Regions from separate parts of the Actinocatenispora thailandica genome, predicted to be linked through region 2. Evidence: riboswitches for the same ligand, from Rfam matches in the RefSeq annotation. Region 2 holds a riboswitch; the other holds the start of a gene.

Region 1 (8,273 bases), 940 kb from region 2:
CGCGCTGCGCGAGCGGGTCGCCGGGATGCGGCACAAGCTGTCCCTGCTGGCGGCCGGCGACCTGCACGTCCAGCAGCTCAAGCACCTCACCGGGGTGCAGGAGGAGTTCGTCGCCCGGGTCGCGAAGGCGCCGGCGCTGACCGCCCTGGAGACCAGCGACCGCGAGGACGCCATCACCGACTGGCTGGACGACCACGACGTCGCCCGCGGCTGGGAGATGGCACCGGTGCTGACCGCGGCCGGGATCACCGTGGACGACCTGGACCTGCTGGCGGCCAGCACCGAGCCGGAGTTCCTGGAGCCGGCGCTGAAGTGGCTGGGCTACTCGGTGGAGACCGAGACCCTGATGAACGAGATCCAGCAGGCGGTGGGACGCATCTCGGCGCTGGTCGGCTCCGCGAAGCAGTACTCCCAGCTCGACCGGGCGCCGCACCGGGTGGTCGACCTGACCGAGGGGCTCGACTCGACGCTGGTGATGATGGCGGTCAAGCTCGGCGAGAACGTCAAGGTCGTCAAGGAGTACGACCCGGCGCTGCCGCCGGTGCCGGCCTACGCGGCGGAACTCAACCAGGTGTGGACCAACATCATCGACAACGCGGTCGACGCGATGGACGGCACCGGCACCCTGACCATCCGTACTCGCCGGGAAGGTGACCGCGCCGTCGTCGAGATCGGCGACACCGGGCCGGGCATCCCGGCGGCGCTGCAGCAGCAGATCTTCGAACCGTTCTTCACCACCAAGCCGATCGGCCAGGGCACCGGGCTCGGGCTGGACGTCAGCTGGCGGATCGTGGTCAAGCGGCACGGCGGCGACCTGCGCGTCACCTCACATCCCGGCGACACCCGGTTCCAGATCATCCTCCCGCTGTCCGCACCGACCGGCTAGGCCACGTTGCTCGGGTGCCTGTTTGCGCTGCCGGTACACACTGACGGTTTCCGTTCGACCCGAAGGACTGAGGGTGCCCGGCCGACCCGAGATCGTCTGCATCTGCGGCTCCACCCGGTTCGTGGACGAGATGCGTGCAGCGAACCGTGACCTGACCTTCGCAGGAGTCATCGTCGTCGCACCGGGCGTCTTCCCGCGCACCGGGGACCACGAAGCAGACGAGTTGCTCACCAACGAGCAAAGGACCGTGCTGGGCGCCCTCCACCTGCGCAAGATCGACCTGGCTGACCGGGTGCTGGTCGTCAACCCCGGCGGGTACGTCGGTGAGTCGACGAGCAGGGAGATCGCCTATGCCCGCGCCACCGGCAAGCCGGTCTCGTTCACCGATCCCGTCTGACCGGCGGACGCTTCGCGCCGCTGTTCCCGCTGTGCAGGTCACGCGCCGTCCGCCGGTGCGATGTGACCGCTCGCAACCCTGCTCGGTGAGGATCCGCCGCCGCCTCCGCTGGATCGGGACCTCGCGCGAGGCGCCCGTGGCTACGGCGTCCGACGAGCCGCCTGCCGCGCAGGTCGGTGCGGCACCGTGCGGTCTCGACGTCGCGCGGCGGGACCCTCGACGCCGCGCCGACCAAGCCGACACGGACGTGATGGGCCACGGCGACCCGCGGGATCATCGGGATCTGGCCGGCGAGCTTTGGTTCACTGTTGCCGTGCACGGCGATCGCCAGCACGTCGGCGTCTCCGGCGATCCGGCCCAGGAACGCCTCGTCGTACAGCGAGCCGGCCTCGGCGGCCAGGGCCGGCCAGGGCCGGCCGCAGCTCGATCCCGGAGACGTCCCGGGCCACCGCGACGACGTGGTGCCCAGGAGCGAGCAGTTCCTTGGTCAGGTGGCCACCGGCATACCCGGTGGCACCGAAGAAGGCGACAGCTGTCACGGCGCTCCCCCTGCGGACGGTGCCGACGGCCACCCGCGGCGCCGGCAATCGGTGGGACCGACGTGAGTGCAGCTCGCCCGGAACGGTCGCGTGCCGCATCGCTCGACCCGGTCGTGCGCTGTCGGCCCGGGGGTTCGGCGGGTTCGAGTGCAGGACCAGCGCAGGCCGCGGGCGGTTCATGGGTGGTGAACGCGGCGCGGTGCTCGGCGCAGCCGAGGATCGGCGCTCGTCCGAGCACCTGACGGCTCGGGTCAGCGGGTGCCGGCCTGCCGAACGCCTACGTGTTCGGACCGCCGAGGTCGCGATCGTCACCGGGCCGGCCCGGGCGGCCCGGGCGGCCCGGGCGGCACGGCCGGTGCGGCCAGTGCGGCCAGTGCGGCCAGTGCGGCCGGTGCGGCCGGTGCGACCGGTGCGACCGGTGCGGCGATGTATGGTGCGGGTGACGGCCGCCGAGGTGGCCGTCACCCGCACTCGTGACACGGGGTGCCCCGCATCGGGGCTGAGATCACACCCGTCGAACCTGATCTAGTTTGTACTAGCGAAGGGATGTCGCGCATGTCGCGCACGCCTGTCTCCCTGCTCGCCGCCGGTCGCGCTGCGCTGGCGGCCGTCCGTTCCTCGACCCCGTTGGTGCAGTGCATCACCAACTCCGTCGCCGTCAACACCACCGCGAACGCGCTGCTCGCCCTCGGCGCCGCACCGGCGATGGTCGACCTCCCCGAGGAGGCCGGCGGGTTCGCCGCCGCCGCCTCGGGCCTGCTGGTCAACCTCGGCACGCCCGGGGCCGAGCACCGGGCCGCGATGCGCGCCGCGGTGGCCGGGGCCACGGCCGCCGGCACCCCGTGGGTACTGGATCCGGTCGCGGTCGGTTCCCTGCCGGTACGCACCGAGCTCGCCGCCGTGCTGTCCGACGCCGGCCCGGACGTGGTGCGCGGCAACGCATCGGAGGTTCTCGCGGTGGCCGGAGCCGGCGCCGGTGGACGCGGCGTCGACGCCACCGACGACGCGGAGGCGGCGGCCGACGTCGCGGCGGAGCTGGCCGTCCGGACCGGCGCGGTGGTCGCCGTGTCCGGCCCGGTCGACGTGATCACCGACGGCCGGGACACCGTTCGGGTACGCAACGGGCACGTGCACCTGACCCGGATGACCGGCGGCGGCTGCGCCCTTGGCGCGGTCATCGCCGCCTTCGCCGCGACCGGCCCGGACCGGCTGGCGAGCACCGTCGCCGCGGTACTGACCTACACGGTGGCCGCCGAACTCGCTGCCGAGCGCGCGGCGGGGCCGGGCAGCTTCGCCCCCGCTTTCCTGGACGCCCTGTCCGTCGTGGATGGTGCCGTGCTCGATGCCCGGGCGAGCCTGGCATGACCGGCGCCGGGGCACGACCCGACCTGTCCCTCTACCTGATCGCCGACGTGACCAGCTGCCGCACCGCCGGCCGGTCGGTGGTGAAGACCGCGGCGGCCGCCGCGCGGGGCGGCGTCACCGCCGTCCAGCTGCGGGACAAGCGCGCTCGCGGCGGCGAACTGCTCGACACCGTGCGTCGGGTCGCCGAGGTGCTGCCGCCGCGGATCCCGCTGATCGTCAACGATCGGGTCGATGTCTATCTCGCCGCCCGGCTGGCCGGTATCCGGGTTGCCGGAGTCCACATCGGGCAGTCCGACCTGCCGGTGCCGGTGACCCGGACGATGATCGGCCCGGACGCGCTACTGGGGCTCAGCGCCGCCACCGCCGACCAGCTCGCTGCGGCGAACCGGGCACCGGTCGACTACGTCGGAATCGGCGCGCTGCATGCCACCGACACGAAGCAGGATGCGCCGCCGCCGCTGGGTACCGACGGGTTTCGCCGGCTCGCCGGGTTGTGCCGTCGGCCGGTGGTGGCGATCGGCGGCATCTCGGCCGACGATCTGCCCGGCCTGCGCACCGCCGGCGCCGCGGGGGCGGCCGTGGCCGCCGCGGTGTGCCGGGCGCCCGACCCGTACCGGGCAGCGACGCGGCTGGCCGCCGCCTGGCGGGAGGCGGCGTGATCCCCCGGGTGTTGTCGATCGCCGGCACCGACCCCACCGGCGGCGCCGGCATCCAGGCCGACCTGAAGAGCATCGCGGCGACCGGTGGGTACGGCATGGCGGTGGTGACCGCGCTGGTCGCGCAGAACACCCGTGGTGTTCGCGGCGTGCACGTGCCACCGCGGGGGTTTCTGGCCGAGCAACTGGCCGCGGTCAGTGACGACGTCGAGATCGATGCGGTGAAGATCGGGATGCTGGCCGACGGCGCCGCCATCGAGGCCGTCTCGCACTGGCTGCGCAGCTGCCGGCCACCGGTGGTGGTCCTCGACCCGGTCATGGTGGCGACCAGCGGTGACCGGTTGCTGGATGCGGGTGCCGAGCGGGCGCTGCGGGGGCTGATCGGCCAGGCGGATCTGGTCACGCCGAACATCCCCGAGCTGGCGGTGCTCGCCGGCTCGGCGCCGGCCACCGACTGGGGCGGAGCCACCACACAGGCGCTGGACGTGTCCCGGCGGTTCGGGGTGCTGGTGCTCGCCAAGGGTGGGCACCTACCCGGGGGCACCGTGCGCGACGCGCTGGTCGACGCCGCGGGACGGCTGGCCGGTGGCCGCACCATCGTGGAGTTCCGCGGCGAGCGGGTGGACACCCGCAACACGCACGGCACCGGTTGCTCGCTGTCCTCCGCGGTGGCGACACTGCGGGTGCGGCACGGCGACTGGGTGCCCGCTGTCGGGTCGGCACGGGAGTGGCTGGCCGAGTCGATCGCGGCCGGCGCCGATCTGCGTGTCGGCGGCGGGAACGGCCCGGTGCACCACTTCGCCGGGCTCTGGTCACGGGGCGGCCTGCACACCCGGCCAGTGCCGGCCCAGCTGGCAGGACGGTGGTGGCACCAGGTTGCCGACGTGCGACGTGACATCGAGTCGCTGCCTTTCGTCCGTGGACTCGCCGACGGCAGTCTGGACCGCGCCGCGTTCGACTGGTACCTCGCTCAGGACGCGTGCTACCTGCGGGACTACTCGCGCGCGCTGGCCTCGGCGAGCATGCTCGCTACCGGTCCGACAGAGCAACGGTTCTGGGCGGAGTGTGCACGAGGCGCGCTGGCCGAGCGAGAACGGCTGCACCGCGCCGTGCTCGGCGGGCTGGGGCAGCCACCGGTCGCGCCGAGCACCGCCCGCTACGTCGACCACCTACTGGCCGCCGCGGCGCGCGGCGACTACCGGGTGCTCGTCGCGGCGCTGTTGCCGTGCTTCTGGATCTACCAGGACCTCGGCAGCCGGTTGGCCCGGCGAGGCGGGCCGGACCACCCGTACCGGGCCTGGTTGGACGCCTACGGTGACGACGAGTTCGCGGCCCAGAACGAACGGGCCATCGACCTCGTCACGACCGCGGCGGCGACGGCCGACGAGCCGACTCGGGACCGGATGTGGCATGCCTTCCGGGTCTCCTGCCAGCACGAAGTGGCGTTCTTCACCGCGCCACTGGCCGCCAGCCGCCCAACGGGCTGAGCGCGACCGCGGGTGGCAGGCCCGGCACCGGTCGGGCCGCGGCACCGCAGATGGTCACCCGGCCGGCGCCCAGCGCGCACGACCGCGCCGGACGCCGGCCGAGGGCACGACGGCGCCGAGCGCCGGCCCGGGGGCACGACGGCGTCGGGCGCCGGCCGGGGGCGCCGGGTCAGCGCTGCTCGTGCACGCCGCGGGCGGTGCGCAGCAACTCCGAGGGGCCGTACCGCTCGGGATCCATGTCGACCGAGACCGCGAGGCCGGGTCGGACCAGCCAGAACACCCGGTCGTCGGTGCGCAGGCCGGGGTGGCTGCCGACCGGCACCGGCCTCAACCGCCAGCTGCCCGGATCCTGCTCCAGATAGTCGGTCAGGTAGCCGCGCAACGCGGCCAGGCTGGACAGCCGGTCACCGCGCAGCGTTTCGATCGTCAGGTCGACCCGCCAACCGGCGCCGTGCCGGCTCTCCCAGTCACGGGAGTGGAAGGTCACGTCGTTCCACTCGTATTCGAAGTCCGACGGAGTACCGAGGCCGGTGGGCAGGTGCGTGAGCCGGAACCCGTCGAGCACCGGTGCCCGGCGGGACGCGGCGGCGGGCGACACGACCGGGGTCGACCAGTCACGGACACCAGACGCGGTGGCGCCCGCGTGCGCCGGCAGGGCCGGCGCGACCGCGCACATCGCGCCGACGGCCAGGCCGGCGATCGACAGGCGTCGGGCCCGGCGGGAGTGTTGCAGCGACATGACTGCTCCGTTTCGTTCGTGCGGAACCCGCACGGCGGGTGGGACGGCATCCATCGTCGGCCGGCTCCGAGCCGGATCGGCTGGGCCGCAACGAATCTGTGGACGACCGACCCCCTGTGGACAACCTTGCCGATCCGCGCGGCGAGTGCTATACGCGGGTCCGCGACGAGCACCGCGCGGCTGCGGCAGCGAGCGCGGCCCGCGCACCACGACCGACACCGACACCGACACCGACACCGACACCGACACCGACGAGCGCACCACGACCCCGGGCGGCGGGCGCGCGGCGGGCGCACCACGGGCGCGCAGCGAAGGCCAGCCGGCAGAAAATTACAATCTTTCGGTCAACAAGGGCAGCGGGCTACATCTCTCGCGGGATACCGTGAGAGCCCCATTTCGGCTCAGTGACAAGGGGTTCCGTCATGGCAGTCCGGAAGAGACTCGTGGCGCTCGCCGCCACCGGCGCGGTGCTGTTGGCCGGCGCGGCCCTCACCGCCACCACCTCGACCATGGCCTCCGCGGCCGGCGGTCCGACCACGTTGCCGGCCAGTCAGTACACCCTGACCTCCGACTACCACAAGTACGACACGCTCGACTCCGCGCTGGTGAGCAAGCTCGGCACCGCCTCGGTCGACACGGTGATGAAGAACGCCAACCACACCCGCACCGGCATCACCGACTCCCTCGGCATCGCCGGCTACCAGACCGGGTTCCGGTTCGACTCCGGCGACAACTCCGACTGCACCAACTACCCGCAGGGCATCACCTCCAGCCGGGACGCGATCGGCACCGCGAACAGCGGCAACTACGACGGCCACCAGCTGATCCTGGTCAGCTGGTACACCAAGGCCGGCTGCGGCGGATCCCAGGCCCGCAGCCGCATCACGCTGGTCGACTGGGACGCCACCTGGCCGAACAAGTACCGCAAGATCCTGCTGGTGGAGCCGGCCGGCACCGCCAGCACGCCGAACTTCACCGACATCCCGATCCATGCCGGCGGCGTCTCCTGGTACGGCGACTACCTCTACGTCGCCGACACCGGGCACGGCATGCGGGTGTTCAACATGAAGAAGATCCTCAAGACCGACACCAGCGGCAGCTCCAGCGAGATCGGTCGCCAGTCCGACGGCACCTACCACGCGCACAACTACGCCTACGTGCTACCGCAGGTCGGCACGATCACCTCGCACACCACCTCGGGCACCTCGCTGGTCTGGTCGACGATCTCGCTGGACCGGGTGAGCAGGTCGATCGTGATGACCGAGTACACCTGCGCCAGCTGCACGAACTACCCGCAGCGATCCCCGCGTGCGGTACGGTTCCCGTTCGCGTCGGGTGCCACCACGTTCGCCGCGACCACCACCGCGACCCAGGCGCTGCACCTGCCCTGGTACAACCTGAACGGAGTCGGCTCGCACAACGGGCGCTGGTGGTTCAACTCCTCGGGCGCGAAGAAGCTCTACTACTGGACCCCGTCGACCGGCTCGCACACCTACAACTGGGTCGGCGGTGGCGAGAGCCTCAGCTACTGGGAGGACGCGTCCGGGCCGGACCTGCTGTGGTCGCTGCAGGAACCCACCGGTCACCGCAACGTCTTCGCGGTCACCCAGGCGACCTACGGGCCCTGACCGCCGCCGCGGCGAATCGGGCCGGGCCGGTGTCACCGGTCCGGCCCGGTGCTTCACTGGGATGCAGTCAACGTGAGAGGGGCGCCGATGTCGGACACCGAGGCGGGGGCCGCGCGGATCATCACCGCGCGGCGCATCGCGACCGGCGACGGGACCGAGCCGGAGGCGTTCGTGGTGGCCGGCGAGTGGATCACGCAGACCGGACCGGTCGCCGCGCTGCGCGCGGCCCGGCCGGACGCGACGCTGATCGATCTCGGCGACGTCACCGTGGTTCCCGGCTTCAACGACGCGCACAGCCATCCCACCGTGTGCGCCGAACAGCTGCTGCAGCTCGACCTCTCGCCGCAGCGGGTGCCCGACCGGGCGGCCATGCTCGCCGCGCTCGCGGAGCGGGCCGCCGGCACCCCGGCCGGCGAGTGGATCCTCGGATTCGGGGTGGACCCGGCGCGCAGCCTCGGCGGCGTCCCGCTGTCCCGGGACGAGCTGGACGCCGCCTGCCCGCGGCAGCCGGTGCTGGTGGTCGACGTGACGCTGCACGCCGGGGTGCTCAACACGGCCGGCCTGGCCCTCGCCGGG
Region 2 (8,273 bases):
GGCCGGAGGGCGGCCTCGGCGCGGCGGTGCTGTCGACGCTCGCCGACGCGAAGCGCCGGCCGGTGGTGCGCCGGCTGGCGGTACGCGGGATGCCGGGGTCCGGGACGCCGGCGGAGCTGATGCACGAGGCCGGAATCGACGCCGACGCGATCGTCGACGCGGTCCGCACCACCTGACCCGGCGCCGGCGCACCCGCCGGTACCCGGCGGTGACCCGCCCGGCGCCTGGTGCTCGCTGCCCGGCGGTGACCCGCCCGGTGCCTGGTGCCCGCTGCCCGGTGGCCGCCGGCCCTGGTGCCCGCTGGCGCCCGGTGCCTGGTGGTGGCCGGTGGCCGGTGTGCACCGTCGGTCACCGCCCGGCCGGTGCCGAGTCAGCGCCGGCCGAGCGCCGGTGGCGTGGCGCGGAACCGGTGCGGCGGGGTGCGTGGCGAGCGCCGGCGCAGCCGCCAGCGCCAGCCGGCACCGACCGTCAGCGCGACCGCGGCGGCCGTCGCGGCGCCGGCCAGGCAGACCGGCCGGGCCACCTCGAAGCTCATCCCGACCAGGGCGACGGCGCAGGCCAGCAGGGTGCCCAGCGCGGTGCGGCAGAGCCGCCGGCCGTGCCGGCTGACCGGGGCCAGCCGGGCGAGCCGGTCGGCGAGGGCGGGGTCGTCGTGTTCGACGGCCCGGCCGATGATCGCCAGTTGCCGCCGCTCGTACTCGGTCAACGACATGGTCCTGCCTCGTGGACGTAGCGTGCTGGTGGGCGCTCGTCGGGCCCGGCGCCGGCTGCCGGGCCCGCGGCTCGGGTGCCTCGCACCGGCCCCCACGGCCGGTGCCGCCCGGCCCAGTGTGCCAGCGTGGCGGCCGGCGGGTGCCGCACTGTGACCGGGCCGACGTGTGACCCGCACCCGACCGGGAACCGGCGGCTGGCTGTCCATAGTGGAGAGTCGTGGCACGTCGAGACGGGCCCGCGGCGCATCCAGGCGGGTCACCGGACTCGGCACCTTATGATGTGCCGCATGACCACGCGCGGCTACACGGCGACCAAACCGCAGCTGCTGACCCGGCTGCGCCGCATCGAGGGCCAGATCCGCGGGATCGAGCGGATGGTCGACGACGACCGGTACTGCATCGACATCCTCACCCAGATCGCGGCGATCCAGGCCGCGCTGGACAAGGTCGGCCTCGGCCTGCTCGACGGCCACGCCCGGCACTGCATGCGGGAGGGCGCCGACGAGGGCCGCGCGGACGAGATGGCCGAGGAGATGATGTCCGCCGTCGGCCGGCTGCTGCGGCGCGGCTGACCGATTCGGGCCGTACCGGTGCCCGGATCGGCCCGCTGGCTGCCCGATCGCCGGCCACACTCGGCGCACCGGCTCTGCTGCCGTACCGTTCTGCTGAGCCGTGAGATCGGAGGTATGGCGTGGTTGCCCTGAACGCGAAGACGGTCCGGGAGCTGCCCGACGAGGTGGCCGTGCCGGGGTACGACCGCAGCCGGGTGACGGTGGGCATCGTGCACCTGGGCGTCGGCGGGTTCCACCGCGCCCACCAGGCGATGTACCTGGACCGGCTGATGGCCGGCGGGGAGGCGCTGGACTGGGGCATCTGCGGCGTCGGGGTGCTGCCGGCGGATCGCGCGATGGCCGACGCGCTGGCCGCTCAGGACCACCTGTACACGCTGGTCGTCAAGCATCCGGACGGGCGGTACGAGCCGCGGGTGATCGGGTCGATCGTGGACTACCTGTTCGCGCCGGACGACCCGGAGGCGGTCGTCGAGCGGATGGCCGCGCCCAGCACCCGGATCGTGTCGCTGACCGTCACCGAGGGCGGCTACAACCTGCACCACGTCACCGGGGAGTTCGCCGCCGACAACCCCGACGTGCAGCACGACCTGATGCCGGGGCGGCACCGCGGACCAGCTTCGGGCTGATCGTCGAGGCGCTCGCCCGGCGGCGGGCCCGCGGCGTCGTCCCGTTCACCCTGATGTCCTGCGACAACCTGCAGGGCAACGGCGACCTGTCCCGGCGGGTGTTCACCGCCTTCGCCCGGCTGCGCGACCCGGAACTGGCCGACTGGATTGAGGCGAACGTCCGGTTCCCGAACTCGATGGTGGACCGGATCACGCCGGTCACCACCGACGCCGACCGGGCCGAGATCGCCCGCCGGTTCGGGGTGCGGGACCGCTGGCCGGTGGTCTGCGAGCCGTTCACCCAGTGGGTGCTGGCCGACGACTTCGGCGCCGGCCGCCCCTCGTACGAGAAGGTCGGCGTGCAGGTCGTCGACGACGTCGAGCCGTACGAGCTGATGAAGTTGCGGCTGCTCAACGCCAGCCACCAGGCGGTGGCCTACTTCGGCCACCTCGCCGGCTACCGGCTGGTGCACGAGGCGGCCGGCGACCCGCTGTTCGCGCGGTTCCTGCGGCAGTACATGGACCGGGAGGGCACCCCGACCCTCGCCCCGGTCCCCGGCGTCGACCTCGACGCGTACAAGGCGAGCCTGCTGGAACGGTTCGCCAACCCGGAGGTGCGCGACACGATCGCCCGGTTGTGCGCGGAGAGCTCCGACCGGATCCCGAAGTGGCTGCTGCCGGTGGTCCGCGCGCAACTGGCCACCGGCGGCCCGATCGGGCACGCCGCCGCCGTGGTGGCGAGCTGGGCGCGCTACGCCGAGGGCGTCGACGAGCAGGGCGAGCCGATCACCGTGGTCGACCCGCTCGCCGACCGGCTCACCGCCGCCGCCCGGCGGCAGCGCACCGAGCCACTCGCGTTCCTCGCCGATCGCAGCATCTTCGGCGACCTGATCGACGACGAGCGGTTCACCGCGGCCTACCTCGGCACGCTCGACTCGCTGCACCGCGTCGGCGCCCGCGCCACCCTGGAGAAACTCGTCGCCGGCTGACACCGACCCGCCCGTTGCCGGCGCGGGCAGCGGCCGACGGGCACGCCGCCGTCCGAGCGCCCGCCGCCGTCCGAGCCCGCCGGGCACGCCGCCGGCCGAGCGCCCGCCGGGCCCGCCGCCGTCCGAGCCCGCTGGGCACCGCGCCGGGCCGACCGGCGGTGCCCGCGGTCAGCCGACCAGCGGGACGAAGGTACCGGTGCCGATGCTGACCGCGAGCGCCACCGCGGCCAGCAGCACCCCGCCGGCCAGTACCAGCCGGTCGGGGCCGGTGAACGGGTGCCGGCGGGCGAAGGTGCGCGGGGTAGCGGCGTCGAAGCCGCGCGCGTCCATCGCGGTGGCCAGCCGGCCACCCCGCCGTACCGCGCCCACCAGCAGCGCGAACATCGTCGCGGCGAACAGTCGGCCGCGGGCGAGCGGGTTCGCGCCGGCGTCGATCCCGCGGGCCCGGCGGGCCAGGCCCAGCAGCTCCCACTCGTCGGCCAGCAGCGGGAGCAGCCGGTAGGCGGCGAGCGCGCCGATCGCGAAGCGGGCCGGTACCCGCAGCTGCTGCACCAGGCAGTCGGCGAGGTCCGTCGGGTCGACGGTGGCGAACGCGACCACCCCGGGCAGCGCGATCGCGAGGACCCGCAACCCCAGCGCACCGCCGCCGGCGAGGCTGACCGAGGACAGGTGCAGCGGCCCGAGGTCCAGATAGGTGGCCCCGCCCTGGTCGGCGGCGAACAGCATGTTCGCGCTGCCGACCAGGGCCGCGCCGATCAGGATCGGCCAGCCGCGGCGCAGCAGCCGCCGGTAGCTCAACCCGGCGAACGGCAGCACCGCGAGCACCCCGGCCAGCGCCACCGCCGGGGTCACCGGGTCGATCGAGGCCAGTACCGCCAGCGAGACGGCGAGCGCGGCACCGAGCTTGGCGAGCGGGTTGAGCCGCGCGATCGGGGCGTCCGGCGGTGCGACGGCGGGCATGAGGCGCATCAGGCCACCCCCGCCGGGGTGCTCAGCCGGCCGCCGGCCAGCCGGACGGTACGGTCCGCGAGCGCCTCGACCAGGTCGGTGTCGTGGGTGACGACCGCGAGGCCGCGGCCGTCGTCGGCCAGCTCGCCCAGCAGCGCCACCGTCTCCCGCCAGGTCCGCAGGTCCTGACCGAACGTCGGTTCGTCGAGTACCAGCAGCCGCGGTGCGGCCGACAGCGCGGTCGCCACCGACAGCCGGCGCTGCTCGCCGCCGGACAGCGAGTACGGGTTCGCGTCGGCGAGCCGGCTCAACCGCAGCCGGTCGAGCAGCGCGTCGACGGTGGCGGCGATCTCGGCGGCCGGCCGGTGCAGCCGGCGTGGCCCGAGCGCGAGCTCGTCGCGTACCCGGGCGGCGACGAACTGGTGCTCCGGGTTCTGGAACACCGAGCCGATCCGGCCGGCGAGCGCCGCGGCCCGCCACCGGTACGGTGGCTTCGGCTCCGGCCGGCCGGCGGTCAGCGCCGGTTCGGCGACCACCCGCCCGGTGCCGGGCGCCAGCAGCCCGCCGAGCAGCATCGCCAGCGTCGACTTGCCCGAGCCGTTGTGCCCCAGCACCGCGAGCACCTGCCCGGCCGGTACCGAAAGGTCCACATCGGACAGTGCCGGCGCGGTGCGGTCGCGGTGGGTGTAGCCGAGCCGCTCGGCGCGCAGCAAGGCCGGCCCCGCGGTACGGGCCGGGCGTGGCCGCGGGTGCACCGAGCCGGGCACCCAGACCCCTTGCTCGGCCAGCGTTGCGCCGTGCTCGGCGAAGACCCTGGCCGGGGGCCCGTCGACGGCGATGCCGCCGCCGGCGGCGAGCACCACGACCCGGTCGACCAGCGGCAGCGCCTCGGACACCCGGTGCTCGACCAGGATCATGCTGCGGCGCCGGTCGGCCAGTGCGCCGGCGATCGCGGCACGGACCAGGTCGGCACCGGCCGGATCGAGGTTAGCGGTCGGCTCGTCGAGCAGCAGCAGCTCCGGGTCCGGGGCGAGCACTCCGGCCAGCGCCAGCCGCTGCTTCTCCCCGCCGGACAGCGCGTCGGTGGCCCGCTCGCGCGGGTACCCGAATCCGACGGTACGCAGGGTGTCGTCGACCCGCGGCCAGATCGCGGCGGGTGGTACGCCCCGGCACTCCAACCCGAACGCGACGTCGTCGCCGCTGCGGGCCATCACCAGCTGGGTTTCCGGGTCCTGGAACAGGATCCCGGGCCGGTGGGTGCCGCCCGGCGGCCGGCCGTCCAGCAGGATCTCGCCGGCCGACTCGCCGGTGTCGGCGGGCAGCAGCCCGGCGATACCGGCGAGCAGCGTCGACTTGCCGGCGCCCGACGGCCCCAGCAGCAGCACCCGCTCGCCCGGCTCGACCCGCAGGTCGACGTCGCGCACCGCCCAGGCCGAACGGCCCGCGTGCCGCCAGGAGAACCCGCGTACCGCAAGGGTGGTCATGACGTCACACGGTGCGGGCGCGCTCGCGGCCGGCGCCGAACCGGTCGAGCACCCCGGTACCGGCCATCGCCCGGACCAGGGCCCAGCCGAGCAGCCCGGCGAGCAGCAGACCGCTGATCGCGCCGAAGCCGGTGTAGGCGAGCTTCCAGCCCCAGCCCCACGCCGGGTAGTAGGTGAACCATTCCCAGACGGTCGCGAACACCGCCGCCGCGGCGCCGGCCAGCAGCGCCACCGGCAGCTTGAACACCCGGTAGGCGAACAGCGCGAACACCAGTTCGGCGCCGAGGGCCTCGACGAAGCCCTCCAGGACGGAGGTCAGGCCCCACTGGTTGCCGATCAGCGCCTCCACCAGCGCCGCGATCACCTCGACGTACACCGCGGCGCCGGGCTTGCGGATGATCAGCCCACCGAGCACGGCGCCGAGCATCCAGATGCCGATGCCGAGACCGCCGGCCGGCAAGAAGTCGAACGCGGTGCCGAACACGCCCCACAGCAGCGACCACGCCCAGAACACCACACCGATCGCCACGCCGAGCACCGACGCCACGACGATGTCGATCGTGCGCCATCTCAGGCTGCGTGTCGTGTCACCCATCGCTGTACCTCCCAGTCCGTGAACCAGGAGGAGCCACCCGTACCCGGTCATGCCGGACACGGCGACGTGTCGCGGCGAGATGCCGACGGCACGCCGAACTGCGTGAGATCAAACCGAACTCCCTGCGCTGGCATTACCCAGATCAGGTTCGAGGGTCTGCGACCCGGCGGCACCGGTGTCGCACTCTCAGCGTCGTGCGCTCCCCTGTCGATATGCGAGGACCGTCCGGCCCTCATGTTGTCGACTACGACCCTAGTGCCCCGGCGGTAGGAGCTCAATCACCCGAGTCCGCGGTGTGCGCGCACTAACAGACGCGGCCGGTGCGGGCGGGCCGGTCGGCGGCGGCGAGTCGGGGGAGATGGTTCACAGGTTGTTCGAAGGCCGTTGGTCGGTGGGCGTCGGGTTCGCGTGGCAGCCTCGAACGCGTTGGCATCCGCCACCCCCCCCCGGGATTGGGAGGACGAATGATCAGGCGTTGGGGAGCGGTCCTGATGGCGGCGGCCGGTCTCACCGTGGCGGTGAGCGCACCGGCCGCGGCGAGCAACAACACCCCGCGGATTCGCCACCACACCCAGTCCGGGCGGCCCAACCAGACGATCACCTTCGCCCGCACGCCGGATCTGGCCGGTTCGGTGATCCGGGCCACCGCGCGTGGCCCGATCAACGGCTTCGGGACCGCCCAGGTCGTCGACTTCGCCGCCGACGAGGCCACCGGTGGGTTCCGCGGCATCTGGGAGCTGAGCTTCGGCGCCGACACCATCCACTACCAGTTCCGCGGCGTCGCCCGGGACCGCCGACCCGAGCTCGCCGTGCCGGCCGAGCTGGCCGGCCCCGGCACCGCCCTGGTGCCGGTCGGCGGCCAGCCGGAGCGCACCGCCGGCAACCTGCCGGAGTCGATGGACTCCCTGGTCGCGGGCGACTTCCGGTTGCTGGCCGGGACCGGCCGGCTGGCCGGAATCGGCGGTTCCGGCACGTTCCACGGCTTCACCATGCCGGCCGAGGTCGCGGTCGCACTCCCGGTCAGCGACTGATCGTCCGTCCGGCTCGCTCCGGCACGACCTGTGTGATTTGGCTACCTGTGGGTAACACCCACGAGTAGCCTCGACAACAGAGCCGCAGCGAGGGGGTCGAGATGACCGCGACCGTGCGCGACGAGCACCCGGGCCGACACGTCGACGAGGCGGCCGCACGCCGGGCCGCCGAGCAGGCCCGCGAGACCGAGTGGCGCAAGCCCAGCTTCGGCAAGGAGCTGTTCCTCGGCCGGCTGCGGCTGGACCTGGTCCACCCGCACCCGGAGCCGGACCCGGCCGACGTCGAGCGCGGCGAGGCGTACCTCGCGAAGGTGCGCGAGTTCGCCGCCACCCGCATCGACGGCCGCCGGATCGAGCGCGACGACCGCATCGACGACGACACCCTGCGCGGCCTGCGCGAGCTCGGCGCGTTCGGGATGAAGATCGACCCGTCGTACGGCGGGGTCGGCCTGTCGCAGTACTACTACGGCCGCGCCCTGATGGTCATCTCCTCGGCGTCACCGGCGGTCGCCGCGCTGCTGTCCGCGCACCAGTCGATCGGGGTGCCGCAGCCGCTCAAGCTGTTCGGCACCGAGGAGCAGAAACGCAAGTACCTGCCGCGGCTCGCCGCCGGTGAGATCAGCGCGTTCCTGCTCACCGAGCCGGACGTCGGCTCCGATCCGGCGCGGCTGGCCACCAGCGCCACCCGCACCGACGACGGCGGGTACCGGATCGACGGGGTGAAGCTGTGGGCCACCAACGGCGTGCTCGCCGACCTGCTGGTGGTGCTGGCCCGGGTCCCCGACGCCGGGATCACCGCCTTCGTCGTACCGGCCGACGCCGAGGGCATCACGGTCGAGCGGCGCAACGCGTTCATGGGGCTGCGCGGCCTGGAGAACAGCGTCACCCGCTTCCACCACGTGCACGTGCCGGCCGAGGACCGGATCGGCGCCGAGGGGCAGGGCCTGAAGATCGCCCTCACCACGCTGAACACCGGCCGGCTGGCACTGCCGGCGCCGTGCGTCGGCGCCGCCAAGTACAGCCTGGCGGTGGCGCGCGAGTTCGCCGCGGCCCGGGTGCAGTGGGGCAAGCCGGTCGGCAAGCACGAGGCCGTCGGCGGCCAACTCGCCGAGATGGCCGCCGGGACCTACGGCATGGAGGCGGTGCTCGACCTGTGCGACCTGCTCGCCGACGACGACCGCAACGACATCCGGATCGAGGCCGCGATCGCCAAGCTGTACGCCTCGGAGCTGGGCTGGCGCATCGTCGACGCGGGGATGCAGATCCGCGGTGGCCGCGGGTACGAGACGGCCGACTCGCTGGCCGCCCGGGGCGAGCGCCCGATCCGCACCGAGCA

What was found. Region 2 has a riboswitch for thiamine pyrophosphate ahead of Athai_RS19910 (ECF transporter S component). Riboswitches for the same ligand answer to the same signal wherever they lie in the genome.
Region 1: another riboswitch for thiamine pyrophosphate. It lies ahead of thiM (hydroxyethylthiazole kinase); the one in region 2 lies ahead of Athai_RS19910 (ECF transporter S component).

Annotation. Positions count from the first base shown of each region.
Region 1 covers NZ_AP023355.1:3,533,718-3,541,990, forward strand. Annotated here, with positions in the region: gene Athai_RS15660 (ATP-binding protein) at 1-886, shown strand, start outside; gene Athai_RS15665 (hypothetical protein) at 960-1,283, shown strand; TPP riboswitch at 2,292-2,386, shown strand; gene thiM (hydroxyethylthiazole kinase) at 2,378-3,187, shown strand; gene thiE (thiamine phosphate synthase) at 3,184-3,846, shown strand; gene Athai_RS15685 (bifunctional hydroxymethylpyrimidine kinase/phosphomethylpyrimidine kinase) at 3,843-5,330, shown strand; gene Athai_RS15690 (hypothetical protein) at 5,500-6,069, opposite strand; gene Athai_RS15695 (hypothetical protein) at 6,492-7,697, shown strand; gene Athai_RS15700 (amidohydrolase) at 7,785-8,273, shown strand, end outside.
Region 2 covers NZ_AP023355.1:4,470,858-4,479,130, reverse strand. Annotated here, with positions in the region: gene Athai_RS19940 (transketolase) at 1-176, shown strand, start outside; gene Athai_RS19935 (DUF3040 domain-containing protein) at 371-712, opposite strand; gene Athai_RS19930 (metal-sensitive transcriptional regulator) at 992-1,285, shown strand; gene Athai_RS34290 (mannitol dehydrogenase family protein) at 1,405-1,911, shown strand; gene Athai_RS34285 (mannitol dehydrogenase family protein) at 1,908-2,879, shown strand; gene Athai_RS19920 (energy-coupling factor transporter transmembrane component T family protein) at 3,048-3,848, opposite strand; gene Athai_RS19915 (ABC transporter ATP-binding protein) at 3,848-5,311, opposite strand; gene Athai_RS19910 (ECF transporter S component) at 5,316-5,906, opposite strand; TPP riboswitch at 6,008-6,122, opposite strand; gene Athai_RS19905 (hypothetical protein) at 6,398-6,937, shown strand; gene Athai_RS19900 (acyl-CoA dehydrogenase family protein) at 7,039-8,273, shown strand, end outside.